Regions from separate parts of the Janthinobacterium sp. NKUCC08_JDC genome, predicted to be linked through region 1. Evidence: predicted binding sites of a transcription regulator. Region 1 holds the regulator's gene; the other holds the start of a gene.
The links. Region 1 encodes FliA, which starts transcription of late flagellar genes. Its sites were predicted from a motif close to CTAAAGTTTNNNNNNNNNNNGCCGNTA; they were not measured.
Positions count from the first base shown of each region.

Region 2: KO538_RS18680 (flagellar protein FliT) is a predicted target of FliA. The motif match lies at 1,288-1,314, and genes of this name have one in related genera.

Region 1 is NZ_JAHKQW010000001.1:1,131,253-1,140,401, forward strand. It holds gene KO538_RS05230 (FxDxF family PEP-CTERM protein) at 1-278, shown strand, start outside; gene KO538_RS05235 (hypothetical protein) at 397-1,254, opposite strand; gene KO538_RS05240 (translation initiation factor Sui1) at 1,337-1,699, opposite strand; gene motD (flagellar motor protein MotD) at 1,764-2,558, opposite strand; gene KO538_RS05250 (flagellar motor protein) at 2,564-3,310, opposite strand; gene KO538_RS05255 (RNA polymerase sigma factor FliA) at 3,292-4,023, opposite strand; gene KO538_RS05260 (antiactivator of flagellar biosynthesis FleN protein) at 4,069-4,932, opposite strand; gene flhF (flagellar biosynthesis protein FlhF) at 4,925-6,253, opposite strand; gene flhA (flagellar biosynthesis protein FlhA) at 6,521-8,617, opposite strand; gene flhB (flagellar biosynthesis protein FlhB) at 8,614-9,149, opposite strand, start outside.
Region 2 is NZ_JAHKQW010000007.1:254,265-263,413, reverse strand. It holds partial or broken gene KO538_RS18685 (hypothetical protein) at 1-532, shown strand, start outside; gene KO538_RS18680 (flagellar protein FliT) at 948-1,199, opposite strand; gene KO538_RS18675 (M13 family metallopeptidase) at 1,489-3,573, shown strand; gene KO538_RS18670 (methyltransferase domain-containing protein) at 3,644-4,288, shown strand; gene KO538_RS18665 (CsbD family protein) at 4,464-4,649, shown strand; gene KO538_RS18660 (S9 family peptidase) at 4,720-6,927, opposite strand; gene KO538_RS18655 (PhzF family phenazine biosynthesis protein) at 7,119-7,958, opposite strand; gene KO538_RS18650 (MATE family efflux transporter) at 7,976-9,149, opposite strand, start outside.

The DNA.
Region 1 (9,149 bases):
GCCTGACTGGCGTCAACATTGACCTGTTCGACTCCAGCAATAACCTGGTGCAATCGGATACCTTCACCGGCGTGCTGGGCGCGTTTGCCCATTCGACCTTCGACGGCCTGCTGGGACCTGGCACCTACACCCTGGTGGCAAGCGGCATCGGCGTGCGTGATTCCGTGCTGGACATTTCCATCACCACGGCCGTACCGGAACCGGAAACCTATGGCATGCTGCTGGCGGGACTGGGCCTGATCGGGTATAGCATACGGCGCCGCAAGATGGCTGCCTGATCGGCATCGGGGCGCCTGCAAGCACTGCCGTAGCTGGCAGACACGGGGCAGGCGCGGCGGTTCCACGCACGGGCTGGCCTCTGCACGGGCCAGCCCAGGCAGGGGCTGGCCTACGCACTCAACCGTGCGCGGGCCGGCCCGTATGCTGGCGGAATTTCGCGGCGATGCCATTCGCCTTGGTGAGGGCGGCGGCCTGCTGTTCCGGCGTCAGCTCGTTTTGCAGCCAATGCCAGTATTCATCCTGGTAAGGGTTTGGCGTGCCTGGCGTGAGGATGTCGTTGTAGACCATGCGCAGGGCCAGCAGGTAGCAATACGCTTGCGGCGCGTCCTTCTGCACCACGTCACCATCGCGCAGATAGGCCATCATCAGGGTCGACACGCTGGTCAGTTCCGCCGCGTCCGCCTGTGCCGTCAGCTGGGCGATCGCTTGCCGCTTCCAGGCCTGCACCAGCGGATCGTCTGGACGGTTGCGCAGCGCGCTGCGGTCGCCGAACGGGCCTTCCGACAGGAACAGGGTGGCCGCACCTGGCACGCCGCCTTGCGCGGCAGTGGCCAGGTAGCCAAGGCGATCCTCGCGCTGGCGCTGCGTCATGCCCGCGCACAACTGCTGCTGGGCTGCTTTTTCTTCCGCCGTCATCTCGCGTCCCAGCTCGAATTCCATCCCCGGCAAGCGGCTTTCGCGCTGGAAAACGATGCAGTCGTCGATCAGGTTATAGGCCGCATACGCGTCTTCCGGCTTGCCGCTGGAGGCCAGGCGCTCGAGCCGCTGCGCCAGGGACACGACAACTGGCGCGGCATCGGCGGCCGGGGTGGCATCGATATTCAAATACGATGCCAGGCTGCGCCCCGGCGGCCCGCTGGCGGCAGCAGTGGCGGAAGTGTCCGGTGCGCCGCCATCGGGCGCGGGCCAGTACACGACCGCCAGCACTGCCGCGATGGCAGCGGCGATGGCGATACCGGTCAGTTTGTTATTCATATGAGGTGGCGCATAAAAGGAAATGCACGTTACCACAGGCGCATGGCAGCGGGCCGCACGCCTCCGCACGCACGCGCCCCGGCTAGCCGCCCGCCTTTTTCGGCTGGTGGCCCAGCCTGGTCAGCGCGGCAAGGATGGAGTCGACATGGTCGCCCTGCACTTCGATCACGCCATCCTTGACCGTGCCGCCCGAGCCGCACTGCGTGCGCAGCTGCTTGCCCAGCAGGGCCAGCGCGATGGCGTCCAGCGGCAAGCCCTTGACCACGGTGACGCTCTTGCCGCCGCGGCCCTTGGTCTGGCGCGACACGCGCACCACGCCGTCGCCCGCCGGCGCCGCCTTGGCTTGCGCCTTGCACGCACATTGCGCCAGCGGCTGGCGGCAGGCCGGACACATGCGGCCCGTTTCAGTGGAATAGACGAGACCGCCCAAGGAGCTGCTTTTCATGATGGAGAAATAAAAAGAAAGAAGGCCGCGATTGTACCAAGCGGCGGCCAGCAGTTGACGACCGTCAGTTGGCCGGAGCAGGTGCCGGTGCCGGCGCCACGGGCGCCGTCGGCACTTCCGTCACCGTTTCCGGGATGCCCGAGAGGATCGTCACGGCGACCCGGCGGTTGCGCGCGCGCCCTTCCGCCGTTTCATTGGGCGCCACGGGGATATTGTCGGCGTGACCGACGGCCGTCAGGCGCGACGCCTTGACGCCGCTGGCAATGAACAGGCGCACCACGGCGCTGGCGCGCGCGGCCGACAATTCCCAGTTCGAGGCAAAGTTGGAATTGCTGATCGGCTGCACGTCCGTATGCCCTTCCACCTGCACGTCGTGCGTATCGTCCTTGAGCAGCACGGCGACGGCGCGCAGGGCCTGGTCCGACTCAGCCGTCAGGCGCGCCGCGCCCGGGTCGAACAGCACGCTGGCATTGATTTCCACGCTCACGCCGCGGCTCGTCTGCGTGACCCGCACCTTGCCTTCCTTGACCAGCGGCGCCAAGGTCGACGTCAAGTCCTGCGCCAGGCGCGTCATGTGTTCACGCTCGCGGCGGATGGCTTCCGTGCGGCGTTTCAGGGCGGGATTCGGCAGCGGGATCGCTTGCGGCGCTTCCATGATGATGGGCGGCGCGCCCTTTTCCAGGCTGAAGGCCTGGCCGATGGCGTTCTGGAAGACGCGGTACTTGCCTTCGTTGACTTGCGAAATGGCGTACATGACAACGAAGAAAGCGAACAGCAGGGTGATGAAGTCGGCGTACGAGATCAGCCAGCGGTCCTGGTTGTCCGGTTCCTCGTCATACTTCCTGCGCGCGCGCCGCATCATGGTCAGTGCTCGTGCAGCAGGCTGGACACGCGCTCTTCGATGATGCGCGTATGGTCGCCCGTGGCGATGTCGTACAGTACGGCGGCCGTGATTTCATACTGCAGCACGCGGCGCGAAACGATGGCCTTGAGTTTATTCGCCACCGGCAGGAACAGCAGGTTGGCCAGGCCGACGCCGTAGATGGTCGAGACAAACGCCACCGCGATGCCGCTGCCTAATTTACTTGGGTCGGTGAGGTTTTCCATCACGTGGATCAGGCCCAGCACGGCGCCCAGAATACCGATGGTGGGCGAATAGCCGGCCGCCGACTCCCATACCTTGACGGCCTGGCGCTCGGCCATTTCGTAGGCGGAGATTTCCACGTCGAGCAGCTGGCGCAGCTTGTCCGGCGCGATGCCGTCGACAATCATCCGCAAGCCCTTGGCGTTGAAGCGGTCGGCCGTGTTTTCCATCAGGCGCTCGAGCGCCAGCGGGCCATCGCGGCGCGCCGTCAAGCTCCATTGCCCGATATCGCGCGCCAGCGCGGCACGCGTATCGGCTGGCGGCAGGAAGACCCAGCGCAGCATTTCCAGGCCGCGCACGAAAGTGCGCAGCCGCGTTTGCAGCAGCACGGCGCCGAAAGTGCCGATGACCACGATGGCAAAGGCGGCCGGCTGCAGCAGGGAGGCCATCTTGCCGCCTTCCAGTGCCTGGCCGACCAACAGGCCCGCCAGCGCCAGCGCCAGCCCGATTACGCTGGACCAGTCCACGCCTGCTCCCTCAAGGTTGCGCGCAGGCGCGCGACGGCCTGGGTATGCAGCTGCGAGACGCGCGATTCGGATACGCCCATCACCGCGCCGATCTCCTTCAGGTTCAGCTCTTCTTCGTAATACAGGCCCATGAGTATTTTCTCGCGTGGTGGCAGCGCGTCGATGGCATCGATCACGGATTGCCGGAAATCGGTATCGAGTAGGGAACGCAAGGGGTCGCTGTCCTCGTCCACGCAATGGCGGTCGAGAAAGCTGTCATTGCCGTCCGGGTCATGAAAGTCTTCGTAGTACACGAGCTGGTGGCCGCCGCCGTCGCCCAGCATTTCCTGGTAGTCGGCCAGCGACATCTTGAGCAGTTTCGCCACTTCCGACTCTGTCGGCGGATGGCCGAGGCGCTGCTGCAAGGTGCTCATCGCCTCTTCGATCTTGCGCATGTTCTGGCGCATGCTGCGCGGCAGCCAGTCGCTGGTGCGCAATTCGTCGAGCATGGCGCCGCGGATGCGCAGCACGGCATACGTCTCGAACTGCGCGCCATGCGTCTCTTCATACCGGCTGATGGCATCGAGCAGGCCGATCATGCCGGCTTGGATCAGGTCATCGACCTCGACCGAAGGCGGCAATTTCGCCTTCATATGGTGCGCCAGACGCTTCACCAGCGGAATGTGCTCCGTCAGCAAATAGTCCTTGTTCGATTTCCCTTTGACCGTGTACATAGGCTGCTTATTGTTTTCTCATCTTATCTGGTGCTACGGTTGGCTTCAGGCGCTGAACTGGTGCGGACTCCCCGTCTGGTACAAGGTGCCGCCCAGCACGGGCGCCGCCGAACGGGCCAGGCGCTCGGCCAGTCCGCGAAACGCCACCGAGGCGCCCGCCAGCGGAAACGCATCGACCACGCTGCGGCCCAGGCGCGCCGCGCGGTGCAGATACTCATCGGCAGGCACCGAACCCATCGACGTCAGCTTCACGGCCAGGTAACGGCTCGCCGCCTGTGCCATATTATCGTATACCACTTTTGCTTCGGATTCGGAAGCGCCGGTGACGAGAATACCGAACGGACGGCGTCCCAGTTCCTGGCTCAGGCGCTTGATCAGGCAGTACGCCGCCTTGATCGAGGTGGCGCTGGTGGAGACTTGCACGACGATATCGGACGATGCCATCAAGGGCACGGGGAAGCAGGCGCCCTCTTCTGCCACGACGCCGTCGACCAGCACGATGCCGCTCCGGCGCGCCAGCACGTCGAAAGTCTTGCCCAGGCGGCGCAGCTCCTCCTCGCCCGCATAGTCCATGCTGTCCATCAGGTGGTTGCGCGCGCCCAGGCTGGCCACGCCAAAACCTTGCGGCACCTGGTGGATGACCTGGTTCAAGCCACACTGCTGGCGCGCCACGTCGCGCAGGCTGGCGCCGTGCGCCAGTCCCAGGCGCGCGGCCACGCCATCGCTGCCGCCGCTGGCGTCGAGCAGCAGCACGTCATTGCCGCCGTAGACGAGCGAAGCACCCAGGTTGACCAGCATGGCGCCCTTGTCGTCCTGCGGCGTGGCCGAGAGGAACGTCATGACGCGCGGCTGCGGGCCGGCCAGCATGCGGCGCAAGCCTTCGGCCTGGTCGAAATCGAAATTAGCCAAGGTGCACCCCGCGCGCTTCATTGTTGCGGGCGGCCGCCTGCGCCATCAGGAGCGGCAGTTCGGCATCGGAAAACTGCGTGGCCGCCGAGTCGCGCTTGAGCTTGAAGGCACGGTCGATCAGGTAGCCACGGTCGGCCAGGTACAGGTCTTCCGGCACGCGCTGGCCGTTCGACACATAGAACAGGTTCAGCTTCTGGCGGATCACCACGTCGAGCACGTTGCCGATCGACGCCGCTTCATCGAGCTTGGTCATGATGCAGCCGGCCAGGCCGCTGCCCTGATAGGCGCGCACCACTTCGTTGAGGGTTTCCTGGGTCGCCGTGGAGTTCAGGCACAGCAGGCGTTTCACGTCGGCGCCGGCGCCCGACAGCATGGCCACCTGTTCCGTCACCATCTGGTCGCGCTGGCTCACGCCCACCGTATCGATCAGCACCGTGTGCTTGTTCTTCAATTCTTTCAAGGCGATGCGCAAATCCGCTTCATCTTTCACGGAATGCACCATCACGCCGAGGATCTTGCCATAGATGCGCAGTTGCTCATGCGCGCCGATACGATAGGCGTCCGTGGTGATCAGGGCCAGCTTTTCCGGGCCGTGGCGCATCACGCAGCGGGCCGCCAGCTTGGCCGTGCTGGTGGTCTTGCCGACACCGGTCGGGCCCACCAGGGCAAATACGCCGCCCTGCTCCAGCATGGCGTCTTCATTGGCCACCGTGTTCAGGTTGCGGCTGAGGACGGTCTTGATCCAGCGCATGCTTTGCGCACCGTCGAGGCCGGCGGGCAGCTTGTCGATCAGGTAGCGCGCCAGGCTGGCGGAAAAGCCGGCGGCCAGCATTTCGCGCAGCACGACGGCTTTTTGCGGCTCGCGCTGCTGCGTCGAACCCCACGAGATTTCCGCCAGCTGGGTTTCCATCATGCCGCGCATGGCGCGGATTTCATTCATCATGCCGCTCATCTCGGCGGCGGCGTTCTCTTTGACGTGCGCCAGCGCGCTGGCCATCATCTGCTGCATGCGGGCCATGTCCACTGGCTCGGAGGCAGCCTGGCGCGGTGCGGCAGGACGGGGCGCAGCCGGGCGCTGGGCCGGGGCGGCCGGACGCTGCGGCGTGGCGAACTGGGTCTGCAACTGGGGACGGGGCTGGGCCATTTCGGACGCGGCCGGCGGCGAAGCGAGCGAAGCGGCATCGTCATTGGCCAGCGCGAGGATCTCCACCACGCCATCGGCCTGGCGGTTCGACAGGATCACGGCATCGGGTCCCAGCGCTTCGCGCACCTTGCGCAGCGCATCGCGCGACGAGGTGCCCGTAAATTTCTTCACATTCATGACCGGCCTCCCAAGGCGGGGGTGGCGCAATATTGGCTGAACTGTGTGACCATCATCGACTCCTGTTGCTTGAGTGCTGTCTTCCACATGGACACAGATCACTCGGACAGTTTCCATTATTAGCGATGCTTGCAGGAAACGATCGAAGGAACAGGACGGGAAAGTACCCGTTATTCAGTTTGCCAGGAGGAAATTTCGGTTTTTTTTGACCCAAACGAAGGCTGGGGTCAGACCCGGCGGGTCTGACCCCGGCATTAACTCTGTCAACTACTGCGCACCCACCAGCGCCGTGACGCGGATCGTCTTGGTTTCCGGCACTTCCGCATGCGACAGCACTTTGAGTTGCGGCAAGGCGCGGCGCAGGAAGCGCGACAGCAGGGCGCGCAGCGGCGCCGGCACCAGCAGCACCGGCGTCAGGCCCAGCGCTTCCTGCTGCTGGGCAGCCAGGCCCGCCTGGTGGGCGATGGTGTCGGCCAGGCCCGGCTCGATGCCGGCGCCGTCGCCGCCATTGCCCATCGCCTGCATCAGCAGGCGTTCCAGGCGGCTGTCGAGCGTCATCACGGACAGCTCGGCCGCACCGGGGAACAGTTGCTGCACGATGGCGCGGCCCAGGGACACGCGCACCAGCGCCGTCAGCTCGTTCGGGTCTTGCGTGCTGACCGTGTACTCGGCCAGGGTTTCGATGATGGTGCGCATGTCGCGGATGTGCACGCCCTCGGCCAGCAGGTTCTGCAGCACTTTTTGCAGAGCCGACAGCGACAGCATCTTCGGCACCAGGTCTTCCACCAGGCGCGGCGCATCCTTGCCCAGGTGGTCGAGCAGCGACTGCACTTCCGCGCGGCCCAGCAGCTCGGACGCATGCGAGGTGATCAAATGGTTCAAGTGCGTGGCCACCACGGTGCCCGCATCGACGACCGTGTAGCCCATCGATTGGGCCTGGTCGCGCAGGCTGGCGTCGATCCACGTGGCGGGCAAACCGAACGCGGGGTCGCTCGTGGCCAGGCCCGGCAAGGTGCCGCTGGCCATGCCGGGGTTAATCGCCAGGAACTGGCCGTTGAACGCTTCGCCCACGCCCACTTCCACGCCTTTCAAGGTGATGCGGTAGGCGGACGGCTTCAATTCCAGGTTGTCGCGGATATGCACGGGCGGCGCCAGGAAGCCCACTTCCTGGGCGAATTTCTTGCGGATGCCCTTGATACGCTTGAGCAATTCGCCGCCCTGCGTCTTGTCGACCAGGGGAATCAAGCGGTAGCCCACTTCCAGGCCCAGGGTATCGACGGGCATGATGTCTTGCCAGCTCGCTTCTTCCTGCTCGGGCGCCACGGTCGCTTGCGGCGCTTCGGCCGGCTTCTCGGCCGCTTCTTTTTCCTGCGTGCGCTTCTTGCTGATCAAATAGGCGGAGCCGGCCAGCAGCGAGGCCAGCAGGATGAAGACCATGTTCGGCATGCCGGGGATCAAGCCCATGCCGCCGATGATGCCGGCGGTAATATACAGCACTTGCGGTTTCGCAAACAGCTGGCCCACCAGCTGGGTGCCGATGTCCTGTTCGCTGGCCACGCGCGAGACGACGATACCGGCCGCCGTGGAAATGATCAGCGAAGGAATCTGCGCCACGAGGCCGTCACCGATGGCCAGCAAGGTGTAGTTCTTGAGTGCGTCGGCAAAGCCCATGTCATGCTGCAGCAAGCCCACCAGCAAGCCGCCGACGATATTGATGACGGTCACCATGATGCCGGCGATGGCGTCGCCACGCACGTATTTGCTGGCACCGTCCATGGCGCCATAGAACTCCGCTTCCTGCGCCACTTCCGTGCGGCGACGGCGCGCTTCGTCTTCGCCGATCAGGCCGGCGTTCAGGTCGGCATCGATGGCCATCTGTTTACCAGGCATGGCGTCCAGCGCGAAGCGGGCGCCCACCTCGGCGATACGGCCCGCACCCTTGGTCACGACGGTAAAGTTAATGATCGTCAAAATAATGAAGACCACGATACCGACCGTGAAGTTGCCGCCGATCAGGAAGTGACCGAACGCTTCAATCACTTTACCGGCCGCGTCGGCACCCGTATGGCCTTCCGTCAGCACCACGCGCGTGGAGGCCACGTTCAGCGACAGGCGCAGCATGGTCGACACGAGCAAAATGGTCGGGAACGCCATGAAGTCGAGCGGCTTGACCGTGTACAGCGCCGTCAGCAGCACGATGATGGACAGCGCGATATTGAAGCTGAAGAAGATGTCGAGGATGAAGGCGGGCAGCGGCAGCACCATCATCGCCAGCAGCATGATGATGATGATCGGCGCGGCGAGGCCCTTGCTGGCGTTGCCTTTCAATCCGCTGAGCCAGGCTGGCATGGTCAGGCCGTTCATGGTGTGCTTCCTTTATTCTTGTCTGCCGCGTCTGCCGCGGGTTTGGTCTGCGATGCGGGGTCGAGCGGGTCGAGCTCGGGCGGGACATCGAGTTTTTTCGGCTTGTCGGGGCGCTCGCCGTGGCCGCTGCCGTAGCTGCGCAGCTGGAACACGTAGGCCAGCACTTCGGCCACGGCACCATACAGCGCCTCGGGAATCTCGTCGCCGATGTCCGTGTGCTTGTACAGCGCGCGCGCCAGGGCCGGCGCTTCGAGGATGGCGACCTTGTGTTCGCCGGCCAGTTCGCGGATCTTCGCCGCCACTTCGTCGATGCCCTTGGCCACCACCTGCGGTGCGCCGCGCGAATTCTCGCCATACTTCAAGGCCACGGCGTAGTGCGTAGGATTGGTTACCACCACGTCGGCCGTCGGCACGTCGGCCATCATGCGGCGGCGCGACATTTCATGCTGCATCTGGCGTATCTTCGCCTTGATCTGCGGATTGCCGTCCGACTCCTTCGACTCTTGCTTGACTTCCTGCAAGGTCATTTTCA
Region 2 (9,149 bases), on a different contig from region 1:
GCCCACTCAGATGGCTCCCGTGTTGCGTCCGCCGCGCCGCGCCACGGCGCCCGTGGCCGCTTGCGCGCCCCAAGCCGATATGGAGCAGGCGCAAGCGTGCATGGCGCTCGATGAGAAAAACACAGCCCTCAATGCAAAGCTCGGCGAATTGGAAGGCAAGATCGGCGACTTGCAAAAGGCGCTGGCGCTGCCCGCCACCACCGCTGTGCCAGCCGCCGCGCCCGTCGAAGCGCAGGCGCCCCATGCCAAGCCCAAGCCACTGCACGCGGCGCCCGCCGCGGACAAGGACAAGAAGGCGGGCGGCAACGGTCTGTTGTGGCTCGGTATCGGTACCTTGCTCTTTCTGTTGTTGACGGCCGTCATCGTGTATATCGTGCGCAAGCGCAGGCAGGCGACGGGGTCGCGCGCGCCGTCGAAGTACTGGGTCTTGCTGCGCAAGCCGTTTAGCCGCAAGAAGAAGGATGTGCCCGTGCTGACGGAAGCCGTGGAAGAAGGGGCGGCCGAGCCGGAACCGGAGCCGTTCTCGCGTTAAAGGCATGGCAAGGCGGCGCCGAAAATTGATATAAAAAAGATATTGAAAAAATACATGGAAACGCCGGCCAATCGCGTTGCCTATTTCTTAAAGATGGTGATATGATTAATTCAGTGGACTTGCTCTACGACAAAACAGCCCCAGCCTGGCGCAGTCACCAACGATAGTGTGGCGCGGCAAACAGGTGTAGCGTTGCATAAACGCCTGGGTCTGGAAGCGGTTCGCGATGCCGACGATGTGCTCGCGAACGCCGGATGCAACCGGCAGCGAGGCGACGCCAGGAGATACCTGGGGCTCGCCTTCCAAATTCCCCCTCCTTGTTTTCCGGGCGCCGCAGATGGCGCGCTCGCTGGCATGGCGGCAGACGTAAAAAAAGCACCCGCGGGTGCTTTTGTCGTTTCTGGCGCGGCAAGCTTTACATGCGTGCGCGCGAACCCTGCATGGCGTTCGGCAGTTGCGTCATCCATGGTTCCGTGATGGCGCGGATTTCGCGGTCGTTGGCCAGGATTTGCTTGAGCAAGTCGATCTTGCGCAGGCGCGAGGCGCCGGCCAGAGCGGGCACCTTGCCTGTCATGGTCGCGCTGGCGGCGCTGGCACACTGGTTTTCCAGGGTATCCAGGCCATCCCAGTCGCTCGAACGTGCGGCCACGACCATTTTATTGGTCATTCCTGCAATATTTTCATACATCGAAAGAACGTCGTTGGAGGTCATGAGCACACCCGTAACTAGTGAATGGATTACCGCTTGTCCAGATTAACGGCAGGTCCAAGCGGAACTTGAGGGTATTTTTGAAAAAAAAGTGAAAATAATTTAGATGATTGCTTGGCTGCTGCCGACATCGCCCGCCAAGCCGCATGTCTGCTGGCGTCGCGGTGGCAGGGGAGTGTGTTGCGGCGCCTCAAAACGCGTTATGATTTTGCACACTACTGTCGTTACTTTGCCTGAAAGGATCACCATGCGCGTTGCCACTGCTGCCGCTTCCTCTTTCCCTGCTTCCTGGCGCAAGCGCGCCATGGTGCTGGCCCTGTCCGGCATCGCGCTGGCCGGGGGCGCCGTCCACGCGCATGGACAGGAGGCGGCCGCCAGTCCCGCCGCCGCGATGGCGGCGCCCACGGCGGTCTTGCCCGGCGACGATTTCTATGATTACGTGAATGGCGACTGGCTGCGCAGCACGGAGATTCCCGCCGACCGCAGCAGCTGGGGCTCGTTCGCCATCCTCGCCAACGCCACCAACGAACGCATCATCGGCCTCGTCGAAGGCCTGGCGGCGGTGCCACAGGCCGATGCCTCCGCGCGCCAGGTCAGCGATTTTTACCGTTCCTGGATCGACGAAGCGGCTATCGAAGCGAAGGGCTGGGCGCCGATCAAGCCGTTGCTGAAGAAGATCGATGGCATACGCGACCAGGCAGGACTGGCCCGCGCGCTGGGCGAAAGCCTGCGCGCCGATGTCGACCCGCTCAATTCCACCAATTTTTATACGGAAAACCTGTTCGGCCTGTGGGTGGCGCAGGATTTGAACGACACCACGCGCAATGTCGCCTATCTGCTGCAGGGCGGACTGGGCTTGCCCGACCGCGCCTTTTACCTGAGCGACAGCGCCCGCATGCAGGGCTTGCGCGCAGGCTACCAGGCGCATATCGCCGCCATGCTCAAGCAGGCCGGCTACAGCGATGCGCCGGCCCGGGCCGCGCGCGTATTTGCGCTGGAGCAGCAAATTGCCGCCAGTCACGCCAGCCGCGAGGATTCGGCCGATGTCGCCAAGGGCAATAATCCGTGGCGCGCCGCCGACTTCGCCAGCAAGGCGCCTGGCCTGGACTGGAAAGCCTTCTTCCAGGCGGCCGGCCTGGGCCAGCAGACGGATTTCATCGTCTGGCATCCGACGGCCATGACGGGCAGCGCGGCCCTGGTGGCTAGCGTGCCGCTGGCCACATGGAAAGATTTTCTGGCTTTCCACGCGATCAACCATTTCAGCACGACCTTGCCGAAGGCGGCCGCCGACCAGCGCTTTGCTTTCTATGGCAGCGCCCTGAGCGGCACGCCGCAGCAGTCGCTGCGCAGCAAGCGCGCGCTGGCCGCGACGAATGCGGCCTTGAGCGACGCCGTCGGCAAGCTCTACGTGGAACGCTATTTCCCGCCTGAATCGAAAGCGCGCGTGCAGGAGATGGTGACGAATATCGTCGCCGCCTTCTCGCGCCGCATCGACAAGCTCGACTGGATGGCGCCCGCCACCAAGGCGCAGGCGCAGGAAAAACTCAAGACCCTGTACGTGGGCGTCGGCTATCCGGAGCGCTGGGAAAATTATGCGGGTTTGCGCGTGGTGCGCGGCGATGCGCTGGGCAATGTGCAGCGGGCGGAACAGTTCCATTACCGGCAGGAGCTGGCCAAGCTGGGCCAGTCTCCCGACCGCAAGGCCTGGGCCATGCCGGCGCAGCTGGTCAACGCCGTCAACCTGCCGCTGCAAAATGCGCTGAACTTCCCGGCCGCCATCCTGCAGCCGCCATTCTTCGATCCGGCAGCGTCCGACGCGGCCAACTACGGCGGCATCGGCGCCACCATCGGCCACGAGATCAGCCACAGTTTTGACGACCAGGGTGCGCAGTTCGACGCCCAGGGCAAGCTGCGCGACTGGTGGACGCCAGCCGACCTGGCGCATTTCCAGTCGGCCTCGAAGCAACTGGTGGCGCAGTTCGCGGCCTACAAGCCGTTTTCCGACCTGGCCGTGAATGGCCAGCTGACCCTGAGCGAAAACCTGGCCGACCTGGCCGGCGTGGCGGCCGCGCATGACGCGTTCACCCTGTCGCAGCAGGGCACGCCGGCGCAGCCGGGCGCGGACCGCGACTTCTTCACCGGTTATTGCGTCAGTTGGCGCAGCAAGGCGCGCGAAGCGGCGGCGCGCCAGCAAATCCTCACGGATGGCCATGCGCCGGCGCAATACCGCGCCGCCACCGTGCGCAACCTCGACGCCTGGTACCCGGCCTTCGACGTCAAGCCGGGGCAGCAACTGTACCTGGCACCCGAACAGCGCGTGCGCGTCTGGTAGCAAATGGTGACGGTGCCGGCGCACAGGGCGCCGGCACCGTAAAATGGCGGAACATATCGACAGGACCGCCATGAAGCCGACCCCACCGCAAGATCAGCAAGACCCCATCCACGCCATCACCGAACGCACCCTGGCCCATTACGACGCCAGCGCCGAGCAGTTTTTCGAAGGCACGCGCGACCACGACGTCAGCCAGAATATCAGTGCGCTGCTGAACGCCATCGGCCGTCCGGCGCCTGTGGAGATTCTCGACCTCGGCTGCGGCCCGGGCCGCGATCTGAAAGCGTTCACGGCCATGGGCCACCATGCCACCGGTGTCGACGGCAGCGCCCGCTTCGTCGAGATGGCGCGCGCTTACAGCGGCTGCACCGTATGGCAGCAGGATTTCGTCGACCTCGACTTGCCTGCCGCGCAGTTCGACGGCGTGTTCGCGAATGCCGTGCTGTTCCACGTGCCCAGCGCCGTCCTGCCCGGCGTGCTGCGCGCCTTGTACGCGTGCCTGAAACCGGGCGGCGTGCTGTTCAGCTCGAATCCGCGCGGGCAGAACCAGGAAGGCTGGAACGGCGCGCGCTACGGCAGCTACCACGACGAAGCGACATGGGCCGCGTACGTGCAGGCGGCCGGATTCAGCCTGGTCGAGCAGTACTACCGTCCGCACGGCTTGCCGCGCGAGCAGCAGCCTTGGCTGGCCACCGTGTGGCGCAAAGCAGGCTGATTTCGCGTCATTAGCTGATTTTTGGCATGTGTTAGGGACCGTACATAGTTTTTGCAACCTCAAGCGTAGTATGGACACATCGACACGCAGCAAGCAGTTTGCAACGGCGTGTGAGCCGCAGTACCGGCCCTTCGGGGCAGGACAACAGATGTACCAACTACAGTGAGGATTTATCATGAACAAAGATCAAGTCGAAGGTAAACTGAAGGAAGTCGGCGGTAAAATCCAGGAAGCCGCTGGCAAGGTCGTCGGCAGCGAAGAACAGCAAGCCAAGGGCCTGGCAAACCAGGTCGAAGGCAAAGTGCAGAAGAAGGTTGGCGACGTCAAGGATGCGGTCGAAACCGTCACGCGCAAGCCGTAATCTGACGCACGCATAAAAAAAACCGCCGCCTGTCGCGAGACAGGCGGCGGTTTTCATTTGCGGGTGCGCTTTACTTCGCTACGCCCAGGTTCTGCTTGAAGAACATCTCGATTTTCTTGTACACGTGGCGCTGGCCCGCGCGCGACGAGATGCCGTGCTTGGCGCCCGGGTACGTCATCAGGTCGAACTGCACGCCGCGGTTCACGAGCGCGTCGATCAAACGCGTGCTGTTGCTGAACAAGACGTTGTCGTCGGCCATGCCGTGCACCAGCAGCAGCGGCGACTTCAGGCCGTCGAGGTGGGCGAACACGGTGCTGGCCTTGTAGCCATCGACGTTTTCCTTCGGCATGCCGAGGAATTGCTCCGTGTAGTGGGTGTCGTACAGCGACCAGTCGGTCACGGGCGCTACCGAGACGCCCATGGCGATCTTGTCGGACGCTGCCGACAGCAGGCGCAGGGTCATGAAGCCGCCGTAGCTCCAGCCGAATACGCCGATGCGTTTGGCATCGACGAAGCTTTGCTTGCCCAGCCAGTCGATGCCGACCAGTTGGTCGGCCACTTCGGCCGCGCCCAGGTTGTGATAGATGGCGTCCGTGAACGCGCGCTCGCGGCGCGACGAACCGCGGTTATCGAGGCGGAAGACGACAAAGCCCTGCTGCGCCATGTACTGGTCGAAGTTGTTGCCCCAGCGGCGCGCCACGTGCTGCGAGTGCGGGCCGCCATACGTCGACAGGTAGACGGGGTAGCGCTTGCTTGCGTCGAAGTTCGACGGCTTGACGATGGAGTAATACAGCGTCTGGCCATCGTTGGCCTTCAGGGTGCCGTATTCGGTCGGCAGGTGGTCCGCCTTGTATTTGGCGTACGGGTGACTGGCATTCAGCGCGTTTTCTTCCAGCCAGCCCACCATGGCGCCGTCAGGACGGCGGATGCTCACCTGCGGCGGCGTGGCCGGGTCGGAATACGTGTCGACGAAGACTTCGCCATTGCGCGAGAACGTCGTGTCGTGCCAGCCATCGGCTTTCGTCACGCGCTGCGGCTTGTCGGCCGTGCTGCCATCGAGCGCCAGCGCGTAGGTCTGCTTGTCGATCACGGCGTCGCGGTTCGACGCGACGAATACTTTACCCGTCTTCTGGTTCACGGCCAGCACGCTGTCGATGCCCCATTCGCCGGAAGTGACCGGGTGCAGCAGCTTGCCGCTCATGTCGTACAAATACAGATGGTTGCGGCCCGTGCGTTCGGACGACCACAGGAAGGTGCCGTTCGACAGGAAGCGCAGGTCGTCATGGATGCTGACCCAGGTTGTTGACGTTTCCGTCAGCAGGGTGCGCTGTGCCAAAGTACCGGCATCGACGGCAACCAGGTCGAGGGTCTTCTGGTCGCGCGACTGGCGCTGGTACACGAGCGACTTGCTGTCCGCGCTCCAGTCGGCGCGCACCAGGTAGATGTCCGGGTTCGTACCCAGATCCACCTGGCGCTGCACGCCCGTTTCCGGCGAGACGATCAGCAGCTGCACCAACACGTTCGGATCGCCGGCGGCAGGGTAGCGCTGCTCGACGACGTCCGTGCGGTCGGCGAAGATTTCAAAGCGGCGCACGACGGGCACCGGCGCTTCGTCATAGCGTTTGTAGGCGATGGCGGAATCGTCCGGGGCCCAGTAGTAGCCGGTGCGCTGGCCCATTTCTTCCTGCGCCACGAATTCGGCTTCGCCGTTGCGTATCGTGCCCTTGCCATCGGTCGTCAGTTGGCGTTCCTGGCCCGACTTCAGGTCGATCACATAGATGTTCTGGTCGCGCACGAACGAGACGTAGCGGCCTTTCGGCGAGATTTTCGGGTCGAGCACATTGCCCTTGGCGACCAGGCGCGCCTTGTCCGGATGGGCCGCGTCGACCAGGTACAGATTGCCGGCCAGCGGCACCAGCAGCTGCTTGCCGTCGGGCGACCAGCTGTAGCTGAGAATGCCGTTCAGGCTGGCCGTGCGCTCGCGTTCGCGGCGCGCCTGCTCTTCGGGCGAAATCGTTTCATTCGGCACCAGCGCCTTCGAGTCGACCAGGCGGTGCGTGCTCTTGTCCTTCAGCTTGAATTCCCACAGGTCGAGCTGGAACTGGTTGTCGGCGCGGCCGCGCAGGAACGTGACGCGCTCGCCGTCGGGCGAGACCTTCAGGTTGCGCACGCCGGGGCCGGCCAGCGCCGGATCGGCGTGGATGCGTTCCAGGGTCAGCTTTTCAGCCGATGCGGGAACGCTGGCCATCGCGGCCAGAAAACAAAGAATAAAACGCATGGATGTCTCGGTAGTTGGAAGGATGAAGGGCACTGCATGCAAAGGCGAACTTGAGCGTTGCCTAAGCGTAAGACGATACCAGAGCGTGCCTCTTTATGCGATAGCCCCGGCCACGGAATATGGGCGTGCCTGCCGTATTTCCTTCGTGAAAAATATCCAGGCACCATCCATTCGATGGCGCTTTGCCCGGTTCAGGCCAATATCGACCCCGTGACGACGCTCAGGCAGGCGCCGCCTATCCAGGCGTGGCCATCGCGGAAGCTGACGGACACGCGGCCGTCGCGCTGCAGGCAGGTGCCCTGGCGGACGCAGTAGTCGCCACCGGCCAGCAGCTGCGCGATGCAGGCGTTGGCACTGCCCGTGACGGGGTCTTCCACCAGCGCGCCATGTTCGCTGAGCAGCGCGCGCACTTCGTAATCAGCCGGCCCGCCCGCAGCGTGCGGGCCGTACAGCGCCAGGCCGTCCGCTCCGGCTGCGGCCAGCAAGGCCGTCAGCGATGCGATATCGGCGCGCACGGCCAGGCAGGCGGCGGCGCTTGCCAGCGGTACGCACAGCCAGCGGATGCCCATGTCGACGACGGTGCCGGCAGCGGCGGGCGTGCCGCCCAGCGCGGTTTGCAGCAGCGGCAGCAGAGTGGGTTTGAGCGCGCGCGCCGTGCACGGCGGCGCCTGGAACGCCAGCACGCCGCCCGCCTGCCGCTCGATCTGCACGAGGCCGACGCCGCATTCCTGCACGATGCGCGCGCCTTTCGGCTGCATGCCCGAGTCGAGCAGGGCATGCGCCGTGCCCAGGGTCGGGTGGCCGGCGAACGGGAATTCCATCTCGGGCGAAAAAATCCGCACGCGGTAGTCGGCTGCCGGATCGCGCGGCGCCAGCACGAAGGTGGTTTCCGACAGGCCCGTCCAGCGCGCGATCGCCTGCATCTGCGCGGTATCGAGGCCGTCGGCGTCGAGCACCACGGCCAGCGGATTGCCCATGAAAGGCAGGCTGCTGAACACATCGACTTGCTTGAAGGGGCGCGGCTGCGGCATGGCGAATTCCTTGAAAGTTATGGCACCGCGCGCAGGCGCTGCAGCGACAGCCGGTTCAGATACCAGGTCAGCAGCACGGCGGCCACCGTCAAGCCCGTGACGAGGCCGATCCAGAAACCGGCGGCGGCCATCGGTTCGGCCGGCGACCAGATGAAGCCAGCCGGCGCGAGGCCCAGTACATAGCCGATCGGCAGCGAGAAGCCCCAGAAGGCCAGCAGCTGGATCAGCATCGGCTGGCGCGTCACCTTGTAGCCGCGGATGGCGCAGGACGTGGCCACCTGCGTCGCGTCGGATAGCTGGAACAGGGCGGCGAACAGCAGCAGCTGCGCGCACAGCGCCTGCACTTGCGGGTCGGACGTGTAGGCTTGCGCGATCTGGTGGCGGAAGAGGGTGATGACGGCGGCCGAGACGATGGCGGCCGTCAGCGACATGGCCACGCCCACCCACGAAATGAAACGGGCCTTGCGCAAATTGGCTTCGCCCACGGCATGGCCCACGCGCGTGACGAGCGCGATGCCGAACGTGAGCGGCACCATGAAGACGACGGACGAGAAATTCAGGGCAATCTGGTGCGCCGACACCTGGATCACGCCGAAGCGCGCCACCAGCAGGCTGATGACGCCAAAGGCGCTCACTTCGGCAAAGTAGGTGACGCCGATGGGCAGGCCCAGGCGCAGCATGGGGCCGATGGACGACAGCTGCGGCCATTCCCAGTGCGTGAATGGATACGTGGCGCGGTAGGCGGGCGCGATCCTAATCCAGGCCAGCATGGCCAGCAACATCATCCACACGCAGCAGGTGGTGGCCACGGCGCAGCCCACGCCGCCGAGCTTCGGCATGCCCCAGTGGCCGTAGATCAGCAGGTAGTTGACGAAAATGTTCAGCGCCAGCGCGGCCAGCGCGATCACCATCACGGGCTTGGTCTGGTTGATGCTGGTGCTGTAGCCGTACAGCGCGCGGTAGGCGGCGAACGGCGGCAGCGCGCAGCTGATGATGTGCACGAACAGCTTGGCCTTGGCTGCCACGGCCGGTTCCAGCATCAGATGGTCGAACACGAGCGCCGCCATGTTCGTCAGCAGACAGGCGACCAGGCCCACGAGCAGCGCCTTCCACAGCGACTGGCGCACGATGTGCGGCACCCGGTCGTGGCGCGCGGCGCCGATTTCATGCGCCACCAGGGTATTGATCGCC